Regions from separate parts of the Rahnella sp. Larv3_ips genome, predicted to be linked through region 2. Evidence: predicted binding sites of a transcription regulator. Region 2 holds the regulator's gene; the other holds the start of a gene.

Region 1 (10,104 bases), on a different contig from region 2:
ACATCAACGTGATCACCAAACTGACCACTGCGCTCGACGAAGATGGCGTCATCGACCGTCTGGCAAACACCACCAGCGTTGACGAAGTGCTGAGCATTCTGCGCGGTTAAGCCTTAAGTAAAAGCAGTCACAGAGCGTCACTCAGCGGGTCTTACGAGACCCGCTTGTTGATTCGGAGCCGGGCGGCTCCCCAGCTTTACCTACTTATAGCCCCCGATTTGAAGGAAATATTATGAAAGCACTACATTTTGGCGCAGGTAACATTGGCCGCGGTTTTATCGGTAAATTGCTGGCAGATGCCGGTATCGAACTGACCTTTGCCGATGTCAGCCCCGTGCTGCTGGACGCGCTGAACAGCCGTAAAGGTTATGACGTACACGTGGTCGGCGAGCAGGCTACCGTTGAGACGGTCAGCAACGTCAGCGCAGTCAACAGCGCCGGCCAGGAGGCGATTAATCTGATCGCTGAAGTTGATCTGATGACCACCGCCGTCGGCCCGACCGTGCTGGAAAAAATCGCGCCAAACGTCGCCAAAGGTCTGGTGCTGCGTCACCAGCAGGGCAACGAAAAGCCGCTGAACATCATCGCCTGTGAAAACATGGTGCGCGGTACCAGCCAGTTCAAACAGCACGTCTTCAATGCGTTGCCGGAAGAAGAAAAAGCCTGGGTGGAAGCGCATATCGGCTTTGTCGATTCCGCTGTAGACCGCATCGTTCCGCCAGCCGCAGCCGGCACCACCGATCCGCTGGAAGTGACGGTGGAAACCTTCAGCGAATGGATTGTCGATAAAACCCAGTTCAAAGGTGCATTGCCGGACATCGGCGGTATGGAACTGACCGACAACCTGATGGCGTTCGTCGAACGTAAATTATTCACGCTCAACACCGGGCATGCCATCACCGCATACCTCGGTCAGCAGGCAGGCCATGCGACGATTCGTGATGCTATTCTGGATGAGAAAGTGCGTCTGATTGTGCGCGGTGCAATGGAAGAAAGCGGTGAAGTGCTGATCCGCCGTTACGGTTTTGACCCGGAAAAACACTTCGCTTACATCGAAAAAATTCTGACTCGTTTTGAAAACCCGTACCTGCATGATGACGTGGAGCGCGTTGGCCGTCAGCCACTGCGTAAACTGAGCGCGGGCGATCGTCTGATCAAACCGTTGCTGGGCACGCAGGAATATCGCCTGCCGCACAATAATCTGGTTATCGGGATTGCCGCTGCGATGCGTTACCGCAGTGAGCAGGATCCGCAGGCGAAAGAGCTGACCGAATTGCTGGAGAAAGTGGGGCCGAAAGCTGCCCTTGCTCAGATTTCCGGGCTGCCGGAAGAGGGCGAAGTGGTCGCCGAAGCAGTAAAAATCTACGAATCCATGCACTAACACTGCGTTCGTTTTGATTTCGCCAATACCAGGCAAAGAAAGCCCTGTCGGGCAGGCAGTGACTGCCCGACATGTGCGTTTCAGGGATGACGCCAAGGGCGTTAAAAGTATCCGTTCTTTATCGCAAGAAAGCCCAATGGAAAAAGCTCAGGCATTTGAAAACCGTGTTCTTGAGAAGCTCAATGCGGGTAAAACCGTACGCAGCTTTTTGATGACCTCCGTAGAGTTGCTGGCCGAAGCGCTGGATATTCTGGTGGTGCAGGTTTTCCGTAAGGACGATTACGCGGTGAAATACGCCGTTGAACCCCTGCTGACCGGCACCGGTCCGCTGGGCGATCTCTCCGTGCGTCTTAAACTGATTTACGCGCTGGGGGTGATCAGCCGTCATGAGTATGAAGATGCGGAATTACTGATGGCGCTGCGTGAAGAACTGAATTACGACGGCGAAGAGTACCGTTTTACCGATGATGAAATACTCGGTCCGTTTGGGGAATTGCACTGTGTGACGGAACTGCCGCCCGCCCCCACGTTCCTGAAACCGGGCGAAGCCGACGAATCGCTGATCGCCATGCAACGCCAGCGTTACCAGCAAATCGTCCGCTCAACCATGGTGCTTTCTGTCACCGGGCTTATCGCCCATATCAGTAATCAGCAGCCCTCAAGACTTTCGCCCGTTCAGAAGTAATTTCCTCAGATCATGGCATGGCGCACTTCGCCCACCAGCAACCACAGCGCGGTTAAGGCCATCATGCCGCCCATGATCGTATTGAACATTTTCAGCTTCCATTCCACGCGTAACGCCTGACGTAACCTGTCACCCATCACCACCCACACCAGAATGCACGGCAGATTGATCAGCGCGAAGCCGACACAAATCAACAGCGTATGATGCAGCATATTGCCGTCCGGCGGCGTGAACAGAATCGCCACGTTGGTTGCCATCAGCCAGGCCTTCGGGTTCACCGCCTGAAATAACGCGCCGCTGAGCAGGTTCATCGGCTGTTGTTTTTCGCCTTCTTTTGGCGAACCTGAACGGTAAATTTTCCACGACAGCCAGAAAAGATAGGCGCAACCCACGGCCGCCATCGGCAGGCGTACCGCGTTCATCCAGCTGAGTAAGATCGCCAGCATGGAGGTCATCAGCGCGCACTGCACCACGCAGCCCAGCGTGATACCGACCATCATGGGCACGCTGCGACGCAGCCCGAAATTCACCCCGGAGGCCGCCAGCAACAGATTGTTAGGGCCGGGCGTAATAGACATCACGGTGACGTAACTGACAAAAGCGGTATCGATCATTTTATATTCCTGCATCCCCTGTTTTCCAGATAACCAGAGTAAACAGTGAACAGCAAAGGTAACAGAGCCAGAAATACGCTATTGTCAGGGTTACAGATTGCATAAATACACACTGTGCCCATCACTTTTCACGGAACTGACACCATGACTGACACCGCGGATTTCAGCGATACCCGTTACAACCAGCTGGCGGAACAACTGGCGGACGCCATCCGCCGTGGCACGCTCGCACCGGGCAGCCGTTTGCCTTCCGTGCGGCGCAGCGCGCAAACCTGGTCGGTCAGTATTAATACGGTGGTTGCGGCATACCGGCGGCTGGAAGATCGCGGGTTTATCGAGGCGAGGCCGCAGTCCGGATTCTATGTTCGCGCCGCGTTGCCGGGGCTGAACCCTGCGCCGCACGTGCAGCCGCAGACGCCTGCCGCCGAACCGGCAGATGAAGTGCTGGATTTGATCGACAAAGTGTTCGCCGCGCAAATTGACCCGACGTACACCAATCTTTCGCTGGCCTGTCCGCAGTCCAATGACTTTTATCCTGGCGGAAAACTGGGGCGCATTATGTCGTCTTTGCTGCGCCGTCAGCCCAATCTGATCGGCCAATATGCCCTGCCGCCGGGGCATCCGCCGCTGCGACAGCAAATTGCCCGCCGTGCGCTGACGCTGGGCATGATATTAGAACCGACCGACATCACCATTACCCACGGCTGTATGGAAGCGTTACAGCTGGCGCTGCGCGTCACCACCAAACCGGGTGACAGCGTGGGGCTGGAAACGCCGACCTATTTTTATTTGCTGCCATTGCTTGCCAGCCTCGGGCTGAAAGCGGTGGAAATTCCGACCGATCCGCAAACGGGCCTTTCGCTGGATGTCCTCGACATGCTGCTCACCGAAAAGCGCCTGAACGCGGTGATCGCCATGCCGACGGCGCAAAATCCGCTGGGCTTTACCATGCCGCTCGCCGCGAAAAAACGGCTGGCGCGGATGATGAACGATCATCAGGTACCGCTGATAGAAGACGGGTTATACGCGGAAATTCAGTTCGGCGCGACGCTCTCTCCGGCGGTGAAATCCTTCGATCACGATGGCTGGATCCTGTTCTGCACCAGTTTTACGAAAACCCTGGCGCCGGATTTTCGTATCGGCTGGATGGAAGGCGGGCGTTTCGCCGCGAAGCTGCATAAGCTGAAAGCGGTGTCGTCGATGGCTGAATCTGCGCTGCTCTCGCAAACGCTGACGGCATTTCTCGAATCCGGCGGTTACGACCATCACCTGCGCGCCTTACGCCGGCGCTATGCCTCACAGGTCGAGCAGGCACGCGCGCTGATTGCTCAGCATTTCCCACAGGGAACGCGTGCGACGCAACCGTCGGGCGGTTTTGTTATTTGGGTGGATTTCCCGCCTGGCGTGAATTGCGTAACCTTATTCCGCCAACTGCTGGAAGATAAAATCTGCATGACGCCGGGGCAACTCTATTCGCCGAGCGGGCGTTATATCAACGGCCTGCGCTTATCCTGCTGCTATGTCTTCGACACACGTTATATTTCGGCGATGATCCGCATTGGTCAGCGCGCCTGTGAGATGTGCGGTTTGCCGCCGGGGCTGGAAGTCACAGGAACGGATTCATTCCCTGATAAATAATATTAATTTTTGAAAAACTGATGTTTCCGGGATGGATCAGTTCTTCAACGCTGCTTCCGGCAGAAACAGGATGTCCGGTTAAATGGGGATCGCTGTTGAAGGTAAAGAGGAAGCAGAACTTAGCGCTTTCGCGGTATTTAGCTTCGCCGAGAAACAGTTGCTGAAACGCTTTCTCGGCATTGAAGGCATGTATGCTACGCACAAGATAGATACCCGGTTTGGCCGCGACGCCGCGCCGGTCATAATTTGGCCGGGCCATAAAACAACGGCTGTTGATAATCTGGGGGAAGGTTTGCGCAGACGTGTAATGAATATAAAGCGGTTTTCCATTGAACATGCCGTTGTTTAAATGCATTTCCAGACGGTGATCGCGGCTGAATGTTGGGTTCATGATGTCTCTTTCCATGAGGGAGAATAATGGCGCACACCTTAATCTGATATGCCGATGCAAACATCCTGAAAGTATTAAGAGGAAAATGTATGCCCCACAAATCGAGCATCTCGCGCATCGGGCTGTTACACTTACCCCAATTGTTCACTACACGAATTGGTCACCATGAAAGAAATTGAAAAAGCCGAGATCAAGCGTCTCAGCGACATGCTTGATGCACTGAATCACAAAGACCCGGCCGTTATTCAGCAGGGGAATTCTGAGCTGATCGCCAAACATGAAGAAGAGAAAGAAAAGCTGGCCGCCGAGATTGCGCGTCTGAAAGATGTGCGTGTGAAAAAACTCAGCACCGAAGCGCAGAAACTGGAAAAGCTGTTCAGCCGTGAAATCACCAAGAAAGAACAGGCTGATATGGGCACGCTGAAGAAAACCGTACGCGGTATCGTGGTGGTTCACCCGATGACTGCACTGGGCCGCGAAATGGGCCTGAAAGTCGTGACCGGTTTCGCCAAAAAAGAATTTTAATGTCACGCCAACCCTCCCCCTTCACAGGGGAGGGTGCTATAACTCACTTCCCTTGCGCACCAAACAATCTGCGTCCAAAATCCTCAATCTTGCGATTAATCAGCCGCATTTGCATCGTTTTGCTCCAGCTGGCCGAAATCCCCGCAGCAGACATCAGACGACGATACTGTTCTTCATCGAACGGCATAGAAAATGCGATGGAAATCGCTTCAGCGACCGACACCTCGCTGTTGCGGGTCATCAGTTCCAGAGGCCTGTCGCCACTGACGTTTCCGGTTGCCACGACGCGATACAACCAGCCGCAGCGGCCGCTGTCTTGCAGTAACGGCGACAGATTTTTGCAGTCGAAAAAATGGTTCAGCTTGTAGCAGGGCGAGCGGGGTTGCGTAACCTGAATCAGCGCGTCGCCCCAGCGAAAAATATCGCCGATAAAGACATTTTCTTCCGTCATGCCCAGCGTGGAAAGGTTCTCGCCGAACGCGGGCGGATGAAAGCGCTCTTCATCCTCGGGAAATTGCTGACGCAGCCAGGCGTAATGCTCGCGGGGAAAGTGGCACAGCGCGCGGTCAGTGCCCCCGTGGTAAGACGTTTCAGCCTGCTGATCGCCTTCCAGACCCAGCGACGTTAATGCCATGCCGCCGTTGACCTGACGTTTGGCAATCGCGCTGGGGGAATAGCCGGGATACTGCTCAATAGCACCAATATAAACGTCGGGATAATGCATAAGGTCTCCGCCACTCATCAGTCGTTGAGCTCAGCATAACCTGCATTAGAGGGTGTGAGTAGGAAGAATCATCCGGCGCGTTGTCGGGGAGACGCACGCCGGATGAAAGGGAATATCAGAACGTTTCCCAGTTTTCCTGGCTGGATTTATTCTGCACTGGCGGTAACGTCGGGCGGCGCAGGGCATTGGCGGCAGGTGCGTGCTGCATGTTGCGGTTATCAGCGAGACGGAATACGGATACCGCCTGCGTCAACGTGGCAGCCTGATCTTCGAGCGAATCGGCGGCGGCAGAGGATTGCTCAACCAGCGCGGCGTTCTGCTGGGTGGTGCTGTCCATCTCGACAATCGCCTGTGATATCTGCGCGATACCCCGGCTTTGCTCGTCAGACGCCGAGGCAATCTCACCCATGATATCGCGCACGTGAGAAACCGATTTCACGATGTCCTGCATGGTGCGGCCGGTGTTTTCCACCAGCTTCGCGCCGGTATTCACACGCTCAACCGACTCAGCAATCAGCCCTTCAATTTCCTTCGCGGCCTGCGCACTGCGTTGTGCCAGCGTACGGACTTCAGAAGCCACGACCGAGAATCCGCGCCCCTGCTCTCCGGCGCGCGCAGCTTCTACTGCGGCGTTCAGCGCAAGAATGTTGGTCTGGAAGGCAATACCGTTGATGACCGACGTAATTTCGGCAATGCGCTTAGAACTGCCGGAAATCTGCTGCATGGTATCGACCACGTCGCTGACCTGTTTGCCGCCGAGCGTGGCGGTCCCGGACGCTTCACTGGCGAGTTTGCTGGCGTGATGGGCGTTATCGGCATTCTGTTTCACCGTTGCGCTTAGCTGTTCCATACTGGCTGCCGTTTCTTCCACGGCGGCTGCCTGTTGTTCCGTACGGGAAGACAAATCGGTATTCCCCGCCGCGATTTCTGCGGCAGCATGGGAAACCTGCGTCACACCCGAGCGGATCTCATAAATCATGGTGCTGAGATTCTGGCTCATCGCCGACACCGCATTCATCAGCATACCCAGTTCGTCGCGGCGCGCCGTCGGATGGGCTGCCGTCAAATCGCCCTTGGCAATCAGCTCGGCGGTCTTCAGCGTATCGCGCAGCGGCTGGGTGATCTGGCGGGTAATGCGCCATGCGATCAGAATACCGGCCAGCAGAACGACGAGCGTGATCACCATCATCATCATTTGTGCGCGGCTGATATCGAGGTGCGTGTTCGCCAGTTCATTTTTGAAGATTTTTGCCACCAGCGTATTCATCTCACTGGCTTTGACTGACAGCAACTGCGAGTTTTTCTGCTCATCTTCATACGCGGGCATATAAGCGACGACGTGGCTTTTATAATTCGCCAGCGCACTCATCAGCGGAGCCAGAGTGGCCTGCTGGTTGGGCAGTAACAGGGCATTCAGTTTTTTGGCATTTGCCTGGGTTTCATCAATGGCTTTGAGCAGCGTGGCTTCGGATTCTTTATCCATGTTCAGCAGCAGGCCGCGCACGTAATAACGCACGCTGATAAGCTTCTGAACCACTTCCGCCAGAGACAGACGGATTGACGGATCGGCATCTTCCACGCGCAACTGATCCTGTAAACGTGTTACCACGGCTTCGGTTTCGGAAAGATTCCAGCTGGCACGCACGGCGTCTTTTCTGTCAACGGCCTGTTTAAAGGCGTTTTGTGCCTGCTGATATTCGCGGATTTTTACCGGTACCTGATCGAGATTTGCCTGGCTGGTGGCGTCCCATTCAAGCTTGCCTTTTGACTGAGCGATCAGCTGCGAAAGTGCGTCGATTTTCTCCTGATTTTGCTGGAGATACGTCGGTTCATATTTCAGCTGATACAGCGTACGGCTCAGGCGGGCGTCATTCAGTAACGCATTCATCTGATTACTGAAATCCACTTTTTCAGCGCGCTGGCTGATGTCATTTAATTTGACCATGCCCGCCACGGTGATCACGGCGGCGATCACTAACACTAACCCAAACCCCAGACCCAGTTTCGTACCGACTCTGAGATTATTCATCCACTGCGAAAGACCCGTGCCGTTACCCATAATCGTTCTCCGTAAAACATCCCTGCCAAAGTTGGCGGTTTTGTTACGCCTTTGTGAAGAATCTATCGGTAGGCTTGGCGGTAAACTTTATAGGATCTGCGGTGTATTTTTGATTAATGCGGGCGATGTCTGAAAAGGGAGAAAACCAGGCGGATAATTCGCTGTAAAACAGTGATCAGAGTAACGTTTTTAGCAGAATAAGCAGGGCATAAAAAAGGCGGGTCACAGACCCGCCATTGGCGAAAACATCGTGCCCGTTAAGGGCGGCAGGGCGAAATTACTTCGCTTCAGCCAGACGTTTTGCAGCTTCGTCCCAGTTCACCACATCCCAGAAAGCTTTGATGTAGTCAGGGCGTTTGTTCTGATATTTCAGGTAGTAAGCGTGTTCCCAAACGTCCAGACCCAGCAGCGGGTAACCGGATGCGCCGGAAACGGCTTCGCCCATCAGCGGGCTGTCCTGGTTAGCAGTTGAAACAACGGCCAGTTTGCCGTCTTTCAGAACCAGCCACGCCCAGCCTGAGCCGAAACGAGTGGTTGCTGCTTTTTCAAACGTTTCTTTGAAAGCGTCAACGCTGCCGAAATCGCGTTCGATAGCAGATTTCAGTTCGCCCTGCAGGGTGGTGCCGGTTTTCAGGCCTTTCCAGAACAGGCTGTGGTTAGCGTGGCCACCTGCGTTGTTACGCAGTGCAACTTTCTTATCCGCAGGGACTTTGTCCAGGTTTGCGATCAGCTCTTCAACAGAAAGTTTTGCCAGTTCTGGCAGGCTTTCCAGTGCAGCGTTCGCGTTGTTCACGTAAGCCTGGTGGTGTTTAGAGTGATGGATTTCCATCGTCTCTTTGTCGAAATGCGGCTCGAGTGCGTCGTATGCGTAAGGCAGTGATGGCAGTGAATAACTCATGTTCATCGTCTCCATAGTGTAGGGCGGCACCGTCATTGTGAGCACCGCGTAATCAGTCGGATCATTATAGTTAATTAAATGATATTGAAAATGATTATCTATGCTCCACCCTTTGTACGGGTACTCGTAAGCGCCTGTTATACGGGGCTTAGAACCAGATAACCGCAAACAATCCTAAATTGTCTAAAGGCACGGTGTGCTTAAAGCGTTAACGCAGTCTTTGCGGATGCGTATACACCGTCGCCCGGCCCGGTTTGCTGAAACCGACCAGCGTCAGGTGACATTTTTCGGCGACTTCGACCGCGAGCGTGGTGGCGGCGGAGACGGCGAACAGAATTTCGATGCCGCACATCGCGGCTTTCTGCACCATTTCATAGCTGGCGCGGCTGGAAACCAGCGCCGCGCCGGATGTCCAGTCATTCTGTTTTGCGCGCATACCCAGCATTTTATCCAGCGCCACGTGACGACCCACGTCTTCACAGCCACCCAGTAATTCGCCCTGCGAGGTTATCCACGCGGCAGCGTGGGTACAGCCGGTCAGCTGGCCGATTTCCTGCACGGATTTCAGCTGATTCAGCGCGTTATCCAGATTCGCCAGCGCAAAGGTCTGGGTAAACGGCAGCGGCGCGAGCGGGCGGAACAAATCGCCCAGTTGTTCGATGCCGCAAACGCCGCAGCCGGTGCGCCCCGCCATGGCGCGACGGCGCTCTTTCAGCCCGGCGAAACGGCGGCTCGATAACTCGATATTCACTTCTATACCGTTACAGGTGGGTGTCACTTCCATCCCGTAAATGTCACCGGGGGATTCAATGATCCCTTCTGACAGCGAAAAGCCCAGCGCAAAGGCTTCCAGATCTTTTGGCGAGGCCATCATCACCACGTGCGAGATGCCGTTATAGACCAGCGCAACGGGCACTTCCTGAGCAATCCAGTCATCTTTGGGCTCATCAAGATGTGCGCGCTGCATCACCGTTTTTTGGCTCGCTCCGATGATCTGAGTCACTTTTTTATCATCTTTTTTGCCCAGTTCGTTTACTTGATGGACATCCATTAGCAATAACCTTATAAACATTCCGGCTACATAAGCCGTACAAACTGTCAGGACTTTAGGCCTTAATTTTACCGCTTACGCCACTGCGGCGGAAAGCGGCAATTTGAAAAGCAATGTGTTAACAAATGATGGGAAGGA
Region 2 (10,104 bases):
AAGAAACTGGTACAGCCAGATTTTTCGTTGGCTTTCTGCATGATCTCTAACGTTTCTACGGAAATGGCTTCCAGAGAATCGTTGAACTGCACGCCGCCACAGCCGTTAAGCTGCAGGTCGATAAATCCGGGAGCAAGAATGGCACCGTCCAGATCGCGGGTTTCCACATTTTCTGGCAGCTCGCTGAGCGGGCAGACACGTTCGATTTTGCCGTCAGCAATCACGACCGCGTGGTTATCCAGAACGTCATGACCGGTATAGATCCGGCCGTTAATCAATGCGTACATCATGCCCCCTAGTACGTTTGCCCTGCTCCAGTCGCGCGGCCGCTGCGGTGCTGCAACGCGACTGGCTTCGGGCATAATGTTTAGTTAAAGATTTTTCATATTTTCCGCTTCTAACTCGCGGAAATATTTAACAGTTTTGACTTTCAGTTCCATGGTGGACGGCTCGTCACACACCATAACGGCTTTCGCGTGCAGTTGCAGGCAGCTGATGGTCCACATGTGGTTAATGTTACCTTCAACAGCGGCTTCAAGCGCCTGCGCCTTCGCGTGGCCGGTCACCAGGATCATCACTTCTTCCGCATCCAGCAGTGTACCTACGCCAACGGTCAGGGCGTATTTTGGCACCTGAGACACGTCGTTGTCGAAGAAACGGGAGTTCGCAATGCGGGTTTCATGAGTCAGCGTCTTGATACGCGTGCGGGATGCCAGTGAAGAAGCCGGTTCGTTAAACGCGATATGGCCATCATTGCCTACGCCGCCCATGAACAGGTTAATTTTGCCGTAGGATTTAATTTTTTCTTCGTACTTGCGGCATTCTTCATCGATATCTGGCGCATTACCATTCAGCAGATTGATATTTTCACTTGGAATATCAACGTGATCAAAGAAGTTTTTGTACATGAAGGTATGATAGCTCTCAGGGTGTTCCTGCGGCAGGCCAACATATTCATCCATGTTAAAGGTCACGACGTTTTTGAAGCTAACCTGGCCTGCTTTATGCATAGCGATAAGGTGTTTGTAAGCTTCAAGCGGGGTACCACCGGTAGGAAGACCGAGAATGAAAGGGCGCTCAGCAGTAGGTTTGAAGGCATTGATGCGCTCAACGATATGGCGCGCAGCCCATTTGCCGACTTCAGTGGTGGTATTTAAAGGAATAAGTCTCATCACGTACCTCTTGATTTCAGAATATTGAATATACTGTTCATACCCTTAGTCGAAACTGAAGACCTTGGGACATGTGTAGACAAAACAAAAGCAAAAGTTCTTCGGTTCAAAGGCGGTCTTGTTAAGCGTAAACCACCGTGAAAGTTTATGGCTGGCACAATACCGTCTAGATTTTTTTAATAATAAAATAAGTTTTGTGTGTTGACCAGTCTGATGGCATGTTATCACCTCTTTTTGGTGACAATTATCACAAAAAGAGAGGTTTTAATTTGCGATACGAAATAATCTTTTTACACTCGCAGAGCAGTTGGTTAAATCGGAACGGTAAACAGTAAAGGTAGTAACCATACTAATTAAACTACTTAGGTGATTCGCCTGACGGCGGATAGGGGGAAATGTGAATATTCTTGGATTCTTTCAGCGTTTAGGCAGAGCGCTACAGCTGCCGATAGCCGTACTGCCGGTCGCTGCGTTATTGCTGCGCTTCGGTCAGCCTGATCTTCTTAACATGCCTTTCATCGCGCAAGCCGGTGGCGGGATTTTCGATAACCTGGCGCTCATTTTCGCCATCGGTGTGGCGTCCAGCTGGTCTAAAGACAACGCAGGTGCCGCAGCATTAGCAGGCGGCATCGGTTACTTTATCCTGACCAAAGCGATGATCACCATTAACCCGGCCGTTAACATGGGCGTGCTGGCCGGTATTATCACCGGTCTGGTGGGCGGTATGGTTTACAACCGCTGGTCTGATATCAAACTGCCTGACTTCCTGAGCTTCTTCGGTGGGAAACGTTTCGTTCCTATCGCAACCGGCTTCTTTTGTCTGGTTCTGGCCGCGATCTTCGGTTACGTCTGGCCTCCGGTGCAGGATGCTATCCGCGCCGGTGGTGAGTGGATCGTGGGCGCGGGTGCATTCGGTGCCGGTATCTTTGGTTTCGTTAACCGTCTGCTGATCCCAACTGGTCTGCATCAGGTACTGAACACCATCGCATGGTTCCAGATTGGTGACTTCACCAACGCTGCAGGCACTGTGTTCCACGGTGACATCAACCGCTTCTACGCGGGTGACGGCACGGCGGGGATGTTCATGTCCGGCTTCTTCCCAATCATGATGTTTGGTCTGCCAGGTGCAGCATTTGCGATGTACTTCGCAGCGCCTAAAGAACGTCGTCCATTGGTTGGCGGTATGCTGGTGTCCGTTGCGGTTACGGCGTTCCTGACCGGTGTCACCGAGCCGTTAGAATTCCTCTTCATGTTCCTCGCTCCGCTGCTCTATTTAGTGCACGCCATCCTGACCGGGATCAGCCTGTACGTTGCCACGGCGCTGGGTATCCATGCAGGCTTCTCTTTCTCTGCGGGTGCGATCGACTATGCGTTGATGTACAACCTGCCAGCGGCAAGTAAAAACGTCTGGATGTTGCTGGTGATGGGTGTGGTCTTCTTCATCATCTACTTCGTGTTGTTCAGCGTGATCATCCGTATGTTCAACCTGAAAACGCCGGGTCGCGAAGATGACACGGTAGACATGGGTGCACCGGAAGCCAACAGCAATACTGAAGAAGGTCTTAACCAGCTGGCGCTGAGCTACATCGGTGCGTTGGGCGGTTCTGATAACTTCAAAGGAATTGATGCGTGTATTACCCGTCTGCGTCTGAATGTAAAAGATGCGGGTACGGTTGACGATGCTGCATGTAAGCGCCTTGGTGCATCGGGTATCGTTCGTCTGAATAAACAAAGTATCCAGGTTATTGTGGGTGCAAAAGCTGAATCTCTGGCCGATGCCATGAAGAAGGTGATTGCCCGTGGTCCGGTTGCTGCCGGTGTGGCAACTGCCGCGCCAGTCGCCATGAGCAACGCTGCCCCTCAGGCCGTGCCAAACACAGTGAAAACGGTGGTTGAAACCCTGGTGTCTCCGGTCACCGGTGACATCGTGGCGCTGGATCAGGTACCTGATGAAGCCTTCGCCAGCAAAGCCGTTGGTGATGGTGTCGCCATTCGTCCTACCGGTAAAATCGTGGTATCGCCTGCTGCGGGCACTGTGGTGAAAATCTTCAACACCAATCATGCGTTCTGCCTGGAAACTGTTTCTGGCGCTGAAATCGTGGTTCACATGGGGATTGATACGGTTACGCTGAACGGTCAGGGCTTTACCCGCCTGGTCGAAGAAGGTGCCACTGTGACAGCCGGTCAGCCTGTGCTGGAACTGGATCTGGATTATCTGAATGCCAATGCGCGCTCAATGATTAGCCCGGTCGTCGTCAGCAATATCGATGATTACACCGGTGTCAGTGCACTGGCGAGCGGCTCAGTGGTCGCGGGTCAGACCAAGCTGTTCGACATTCAGGGCAAATAATTTTTTGACTGAGTGAGGCGGTGTCAGTCACCGCCGCTGCTGAAAATGTCATTACAGCGATAACAAAACGGGAAGAGAGCGATCTCTTCCCGTTTTTTATTGTTTTCGGACAGCCTGTGAGGGGATAACCACGATTTAATGCAACTAACGGTTGTTTCCCGACGTGGCTTGTTGGAACATAAGCGGTTATCCGTAGAGTCAATGTTGCGTAGAGGAATTGCACAATGAGTGAGGCTGAAGCCCGCCCAACAAATTTTATCCGTCAGATTATTGATGAAGATCTGGCGACCGGGAAACACAATACCGTTCACACCCGTTTCCCGCCTGAGCCTAATGGCTATTTGCATATCGGCCATGCAAAGTCTATCTGCCTGAACTTCGGCATTGCACAAGACTATCAGGGTCAGTGCAATCTGCGTTTTGACGATACCAACCCGGCAAAAGAAGACATCGAATTCGTTGAGTCTATCAAGCACGACGTCCAGTGGCTGGGCTTCGACTGGAGCGGTGATATCCACTACTCTTCAGACTATTTCGATCAACTGCACGCTTACGCGCTGGAATTGATCAACAAAGGTCTGGCTTACGTTGATGAACTTTCCCCCGACCAAATTCGCGAATATCGCGGTTCCCTGACTGCGCCGGGTAAAAATAGCCCGTACCGCGATCGCTCCGTGGAAGAAAACATCGCGCTGTTTGAAAAAATGCGCAACGGTGAATTCGCTGAAGGTGCGGCCTGTCTGCGTGCCAAAATCGATATGGCATCGCCATTCTTCGTGATGCGCGATCCGGTTATCTACCGTATTAAGTTCGCTGAGCATCATCAGACCGGCACAAAATGGTGCATCTACCCGATGTACGATTTCACCCACTGCATTTCCGATGCGCTGGAAGGGATCACCCATTCGTTATGTACGCTGGAATTCCAGGACAACCGCCGTCTGTATGACTGGGTGCTGGATAACATCACTATTCCATGCCATCCGCGTCAGTATGAGTTTTCCCGTCTGAATCTCGAATACTCCATCATGTCCAAGCGTAAGCTGAACCTGCTGGTGACCGAGAAGATTGTAGAAGGCTGGGACGACCCGCGTATGCCGACCGTTTCAGGTCTGCGCCGCCGTGGTTATACCGCTGCATCGATCCGTGAATTCTGTCGTCGTATTGGCGTGACCAAGCAAGACAACAACGTCGAAATGATGGCGCTGGAATCCTGCATTCGCGACGATCTGAACGAGAACGCACCGCGCGCCATGGCTGTTATCAATCCGGTTAAAGTGATCATTGAAAACTTTACCGGTGATGACGTGCAACAGGTGAAAATGCCAAACCATCCGAGCAAGCCGGAAATGGGCACCCGCGACGTGCCTTTCACCCGTGAGATTTACATCGATCAGGCTGATTTCCGCGAAGAAGCTAACAAGCAGTACAAGCGTCTGGTGCTGGGCAAAGAAGTGCGCCTGCGCAATGCGTATGTGATCAAAGCGGAACGCATTGAGAAAGATGCCGAAGGGAATATCACCACTATCTTCTGTTCTTACGATATCGACACGCTGAGCAAAGATCCTGCTGATGGCCGCAAGGTGAAAGGTGTGATCCACTGGGTTTCCGCCACTGAAGGTAAGCCAGCAGAATTCCGTCTGTATGACCGTCTGTTCAGCGTAGCGAACCCCGGTCAGGCAGAGGATTTCCTGACCACCATCAACCCGGAGTCACTGGTTATCGCTCAGGGCTTTGTAGAGCCTTCTCTGGCAGGGGCGCAGGCGGAAGTCAGCCTGCAGTTCGAACGTGAAGGTTACTTCTGTGCCGACAGCCGCTATTCCAGCGCGGAGCATCTGGTGTTTAACCGCACCGTCGGTCTGCGCGATACCTGGGAAAGCAAACCCGTCGTCTGATTGAAGTAAGACTTATTTTTAACGCAGCTTCGGCTGCGTTTTTTTATGCCTTAAGCAATATCGAAATTGATTTCTGTCGCGAATTAATGTGTTTATGATGCGCACTTTTTAGCGGCTCTGATTAAATACCCCTGAAAGCTGAAACGTGTAAACCACAGACTTATCCTTTTTAGTTATTTGATTCTTAATTGTTTTCACTTTTTCCCTCGCTTAAATTCCCACAAAGTTCTTTCTGTAATACTTTTTCATCTTTATGTGCACTTTGTCATATTTCAGAGATCAATGATGAATTACTCATTGATAATTCGCGTCGCGAAAAATACTCTACCCTTGCTTTTACGGTGACGTCTCTGACGCCCGCTTTTAATACCCGTTTGGGTTTTGCAGTTACTTTTTAGTCAAAAATGAGGAATTTCTATGCACAAGCACCTTAACCGGGGCAGGGGATCGGCTTATCTGAAACCTGTGATGTATTCTCTGGCCGGCACCTTATTGGGTGGCGGATTAATGTTTTCTGAAGAGGCAAACGCGGCGGGCTTTATTGATGATTCGACGCTCACCGGTGGCGTGTATTACTGGCAGCGCGAACGTGATCGCAAAGATCTGAATAAAACCAAAGAAGAAACCCGCCCCGACGGCTCTAAAGTCACCGTCAACAACCCTGATTACGATAAATACGCCACTAACCTTTCTCATGCCACCGCCAACCTGAATCTGGATTTCTCCTCCGGTTATGCGTGGGATATGTTCGGCATCGACGTTGCAGCTTTTACGGCAATTGAAATGGCCGAAGCCAGCGACAGCGGCCACCCGAACGAAATTGCATTCTCCTCAAAAAATCACGCCTACGATGAAGATTACTCTGGCGATAAAGGCGGAGTCAGCCTGTATAAAGCTGCCGGTAAGTTCAAATACGGCGGCTTCTGGGGCCACGCGGGTTACATTCAGCCTACCGGCCAAACCCTGATTGCGCCGCACTGGAGTTTCATGCCGGGCACGTATCGCGGCGCAGAAGCCGGATATAAACATGATTTTGGCGAGCCGGGCGAACTAAGTTTCTCTTACATGTGGGCGGATGAATATAAATCACCGTGGCATCTGGAAATGGATGATTTCCGCCAGAATGACAAAAAAACCGGTGTTTCCTATATTCACTCGCTGGGCGCGAAATACGACTTCAAAAATGATCTGGTGCTCGAAGCCGCCTATGGCGAAGCGGAAAGCTACGTCGATCAGTATTTCGCTAAAGCCTCTTACAAAATGGATCTGCTGGGTAACCCGCTGACCACCAGCTACCAGTTCTACGGTGCAGAAGACCGCATCAGTGATAAAAACGATCCTAACAGTTTGTACGATGGGCTGGCATGGTTGCAGGCTCTGACGTTCGGTTATACCACCGGCCAGTTTGACTGGCGTCTGGAAGGGACGATGGTCAAGGCGGAGGGGAATCAGGGCTACTTCCTTCAGCGTATGACCCCAACGTATTCCTCATCCAATGGTCGTCTCGATGTGTGGTGGGATAACCGTTCCGACTTCAACGCCAACGGCGAAAAAGCGGTATATGCCGGTGTTTTATATGATCTGGCGAAATGGGATCTGCCGGGCTTCGCGGTCGGCGGTTCCTATGTTTATGCATGGGATGCCAAGCCAAGCACCAATGCAGTTTATGACCAAAGCCAGCGTCTGAAAGAAAGTGCGTGGAGTCTGGATGCGCTTTACACCCTTCAGGAAGGGCGCGCCAAAGGCACGTTGTTCAAATTGCATTACACCCAGTATGACAACCATTCAGATATTCCGAGCTGGGGCGGTGGTTACGGCAACATCTTCCAGGATGAAAAAGATGTGAAATTTATCGTTATCGCTCCATTCACTATTTTCTGAGGTCACTATGTCGATGAATAAATTACTGCTGATCGTGACCACGTCTTTATTGCTGGCCGGTTGTTCCCAGACGTCAGGGCAGGCTGAAGATGCCAGACTGCGCAAGGCTTACAGCGCCTGCATCAACACTGCCGAAGGCTCGCCGGACAAACTTGCATCCTGCCAGGCGGTTCTTAACGTTCTGAAGGAAGAGAAAGCTCACCAGCAGTTTGCACAACAGGAAACGGTACGCGTGCTGGATTACCAGCGCTGCCTGACGGCACGCAAAACCGGAGACGGGCAGGCTTACGCCGCCGATTGTGGAAAAATCTGGAAGGAAATTAAAGCCAATAACTCACCTGCGCCGGTGCAGTAAACCTCGTCAATCCCTGAAGGTGAGACAGAAAACCCCGGCTTGCCGGGGTTTTTTATGTCTTTCATCGCTGATAAACGGGCATAAAAAAACCGCTTTTCAGCGGTTAATTTTAGGTCGATATCAACGAGCCCGGCAGATTACTGCGCAGGTTTGTCATTGTGCAAAGAGTCATCTTCGCGGCAGTCGCCTGCTTCACAGTGGCCGTACAGGTACAGGCTGTGGTTGGTCAGTTTGATACCGTGTTTTTTAGCAATTTCGCGCTGACGACCTTCAATGTATTCGTCGCGGAATTCAATAACACGGCCACAATCTAAGCAAATCAGGTGATCGTGATGGTGTTGCTGAGTCAGTTCGAACACGGACTTGCCGCCTTCGAAGTTATGGCGGGTCACGATACCGGCGTCATCAAACTGGTTCAGAACGCGGTAAACCGTCGCCAGACCAATCTCTTCACCCATATCAATCAATTGTTTGTACAGATCTTCCGCACTAACGTGATGACCTTCCGGCGCTTGCAACACTTCCAGGATTTTAAGGCGCGGAAGCGTGACTTTTAAGCCGGCTTTCTTCAGTGCGGTGTTGTTGTCAGTCATGCGGATTCAGTCCTGTTACTATGTGCTAATCAAGTTGAGGCATGGAGCCTGTGGCATCAGCGGCACAAAATTCTTCGATTAGGATCCTTCTTTTAACGGAAGTGTGCCGATCCCCTAAACGATAGCCTGTTAATAAAGATCACTAAATGCCAGTCACATAAGACAATGCAACGACTTGATCGATAGAAAAAACAGATGAACTCAGTGTACCTTGATACCACCGAAAGTAACAATTTTGTTGTGGCTAAATTGTTAATTTCAGTAATAGTTTGGCCCTTTAATTGTAGAATAAATCCTCAGGGCCAACAGGGTTTTTAGCCAATAATTTCTGAAAGGCTCAATTCTTCAGTAATTTGCTTAACCCAGGCGTCAACGCGCTCATTGGTTAATTCCGGCTGACGGTCTTCATCAATAGCCAGTCCAATGAAATGTTTATCATCTGCCAGACCTTTGGATGCTTCGAAGTGATAGCCTTCGGTTGGCCAGTGACCCACAATCACCGCGCCGCGTGGCTCAATGATGTCGCGCACGGTGCCCAGCGCATCACAGAAATATTCTGCGTAGTCTTCCTGATCGCCGCAACCAAACAGCGCAACCAGCTTACCTTCAAAATCTATCTCTTCCAGGCTTGGGAAGAAATCGTCCCAGTCACACTGAGCTTCACCGTAATACCAGGTTGGAATACCGATCAGCAAAATATCGAATTTTTCCAGATCCTCTTTGCTGCTCTTCGCAATGTCATGCACCTCAGCAACATCTTTACCCAGTTGTTTCTGGATCATTTTTGCGATGTTTTCGGTGTTACCTGTATCGGATCCAAAGAAGATTCCTACTACGGCCATAAGATGTCTAACCTCTTGTTCTCAATGATAAGCCCTACATTGCAGGCAATAATAGTGCTGATAATAGCAAACTCGTGAGGCGGAGAATATGCTTCTGCTCGCCTTCTTAACTGACGAATAAGTTTATCGGGCAATCTTTTTAAGTGGTATCGCCTTCGTGTGCTTTTAATCCAGATAAAATCCTCAAAATTGACGGGGTTAAAAGCAAAGTGAAGAAATATATCTTAACAATACTAAATTTTAAGCACGTCCCGCCGATAGATGATGCGAGAGCAATCTCAACATAATAAAGAAATCGATGCCCGGAGAGGTGTTCAAACATGTCCTGGGGCACTTGCCTGATGGTTACTTGTCTTGATTCTCCGCATCCCCCTCAATCCTCAGACCAGAAACAGTCATGTTTCGAGAGAGGCATATCGTGCAGTTTTTAAAAAATATCACCATCAGGGCCGCGTTATTAACCATTCTTGGCGTTTTCTGCGTTATGTGGGCGGGTGTATCCCTTTACACCGTTAACTCACTGAATACGCTGACGCAAAACACCCGCAACAGTTCTGAGCTCGTCAACAATATGGCGCTGATCAGCAAAGGAAATGATCAGTATTTTCGTACCGTAACCCGCTTAAGCCGTGCGGTGTCGCAGCTTCAGGCCGATCCGACCAAAGGGCCGGAAATTTTTGATACCGCAAAACAATCCCTTGAAGCCCTGACGCAGGCGCAGGCGGATTTCAAAGCGGCCCCGCATCCGGGGCTGGAAGATTCAGCGGTTCAGGAATTACTCACCCGTTGGGAAAGTCTGATAACGCAGGGCGTGAAGCCGTTATTTGAGGCCGCCAGCAGCAAAAATATCGATGCGTACAATCAGCTGTCGCAGTCTGGCGTTCCGGCGTTAAGCCGTGATTTCGGGGCTGCCATGCAAAAAGTCAGCAGCCAGATCGCGGTGGATTTCAGCGCGGCGCAAACGGAGTCTAATCATCTGACTAATCTCAGCAAAGTGATTCAGATCACCGCGTTTG

The links. The regulator Fur, encoded in region 2, represses iron uptake genes when iron is present. The targets are predictions, from matches to a motif close to ATAATAATGAGAACNACTATCAA.
Region 1: sodA (superoxide dismutase [Mn]) is a predicted target of Fur. The motif match lies at 8,994-9,016, and genes of this name have one in related genera.

Annotation. Positions count from the first base shown of each region.
Region 1 is NZ_MJIB01000021.1:403,394-413,497, forward strand. Features, by position in the region: gene ED901_RS21355 (PTS mannitol transporter subunit IICBA) at 1-110, shown strand, start outside; gene ED901_RS21360 (mannitol-1-phosphate 5-dehydrogenase) at 233-1,381, shown strand; gene ED901_RS21365 (MltR family transcriptional regulator) at 1,518-2,066, shown strand; gene ED901_RS21370 (LysE family translocator) at 2,072-2,680, opposite strand; gene ED901_RS21375 (PLP-dependent aminotransferase family protein) at 2,825-4,318, shown strand; gene ED901_RS21380 (hypothetical protein) at 4,287-4,709, opposite strand; gene ED901_RS21385 (YibL family ribosome-associated protein) at 4,875-5,234, shown strand; gene yiiM (6-hydroxyaminopurine reductase) at 5,278-5,958, opposite strand; gene ED901_RS21395 (methyl-accepting chemotaxis protein) at 6,074-8,017, opposite strand; gene sodA (superoxide dismutase [Mn]) at 8,295-8,915, opposite strand; gene fdhD (formate dehydrogenase accessory sulfurtransferase FdhD) at 9,124-9,966, opposite strand.
Region 2 is NZ_MJIB01000005.1:403,716-413,819, reverse strand. Features, by position in the region: gene nagA (N-acetylglucosamine-6-phosphate deacetylase) at 1-287, opposite strand, end outside; gene nagB (glucosamine-6-phosphate deaminase) at 372-1,172, opposite strand; gene nagE (PTS N-acetyl glucosamine transporter subunit IIABC) at 1,570-3,522, shown strand; gene glnS (glutamine--tRNA ligase) at 3,747-5,417, shown strand; gene ED901_RS10680 (OprD family outer membrane porin) at 5,886-7,298, shown strand; gene chiQ (ChiQ/YbfN family lipoprotein) at 7,312-7,653, shown strand; gene fur (ferric iron uptake transcriptional regulator) at 7,791-8,246, opposite strand; gene fldA (flavodoxin FldA) at 8,561-9,088, opposite strand; gene ED901_RS10660 (methyl-accepting chemotaxis protein) at 9,507-10,104, shown strand, end outside.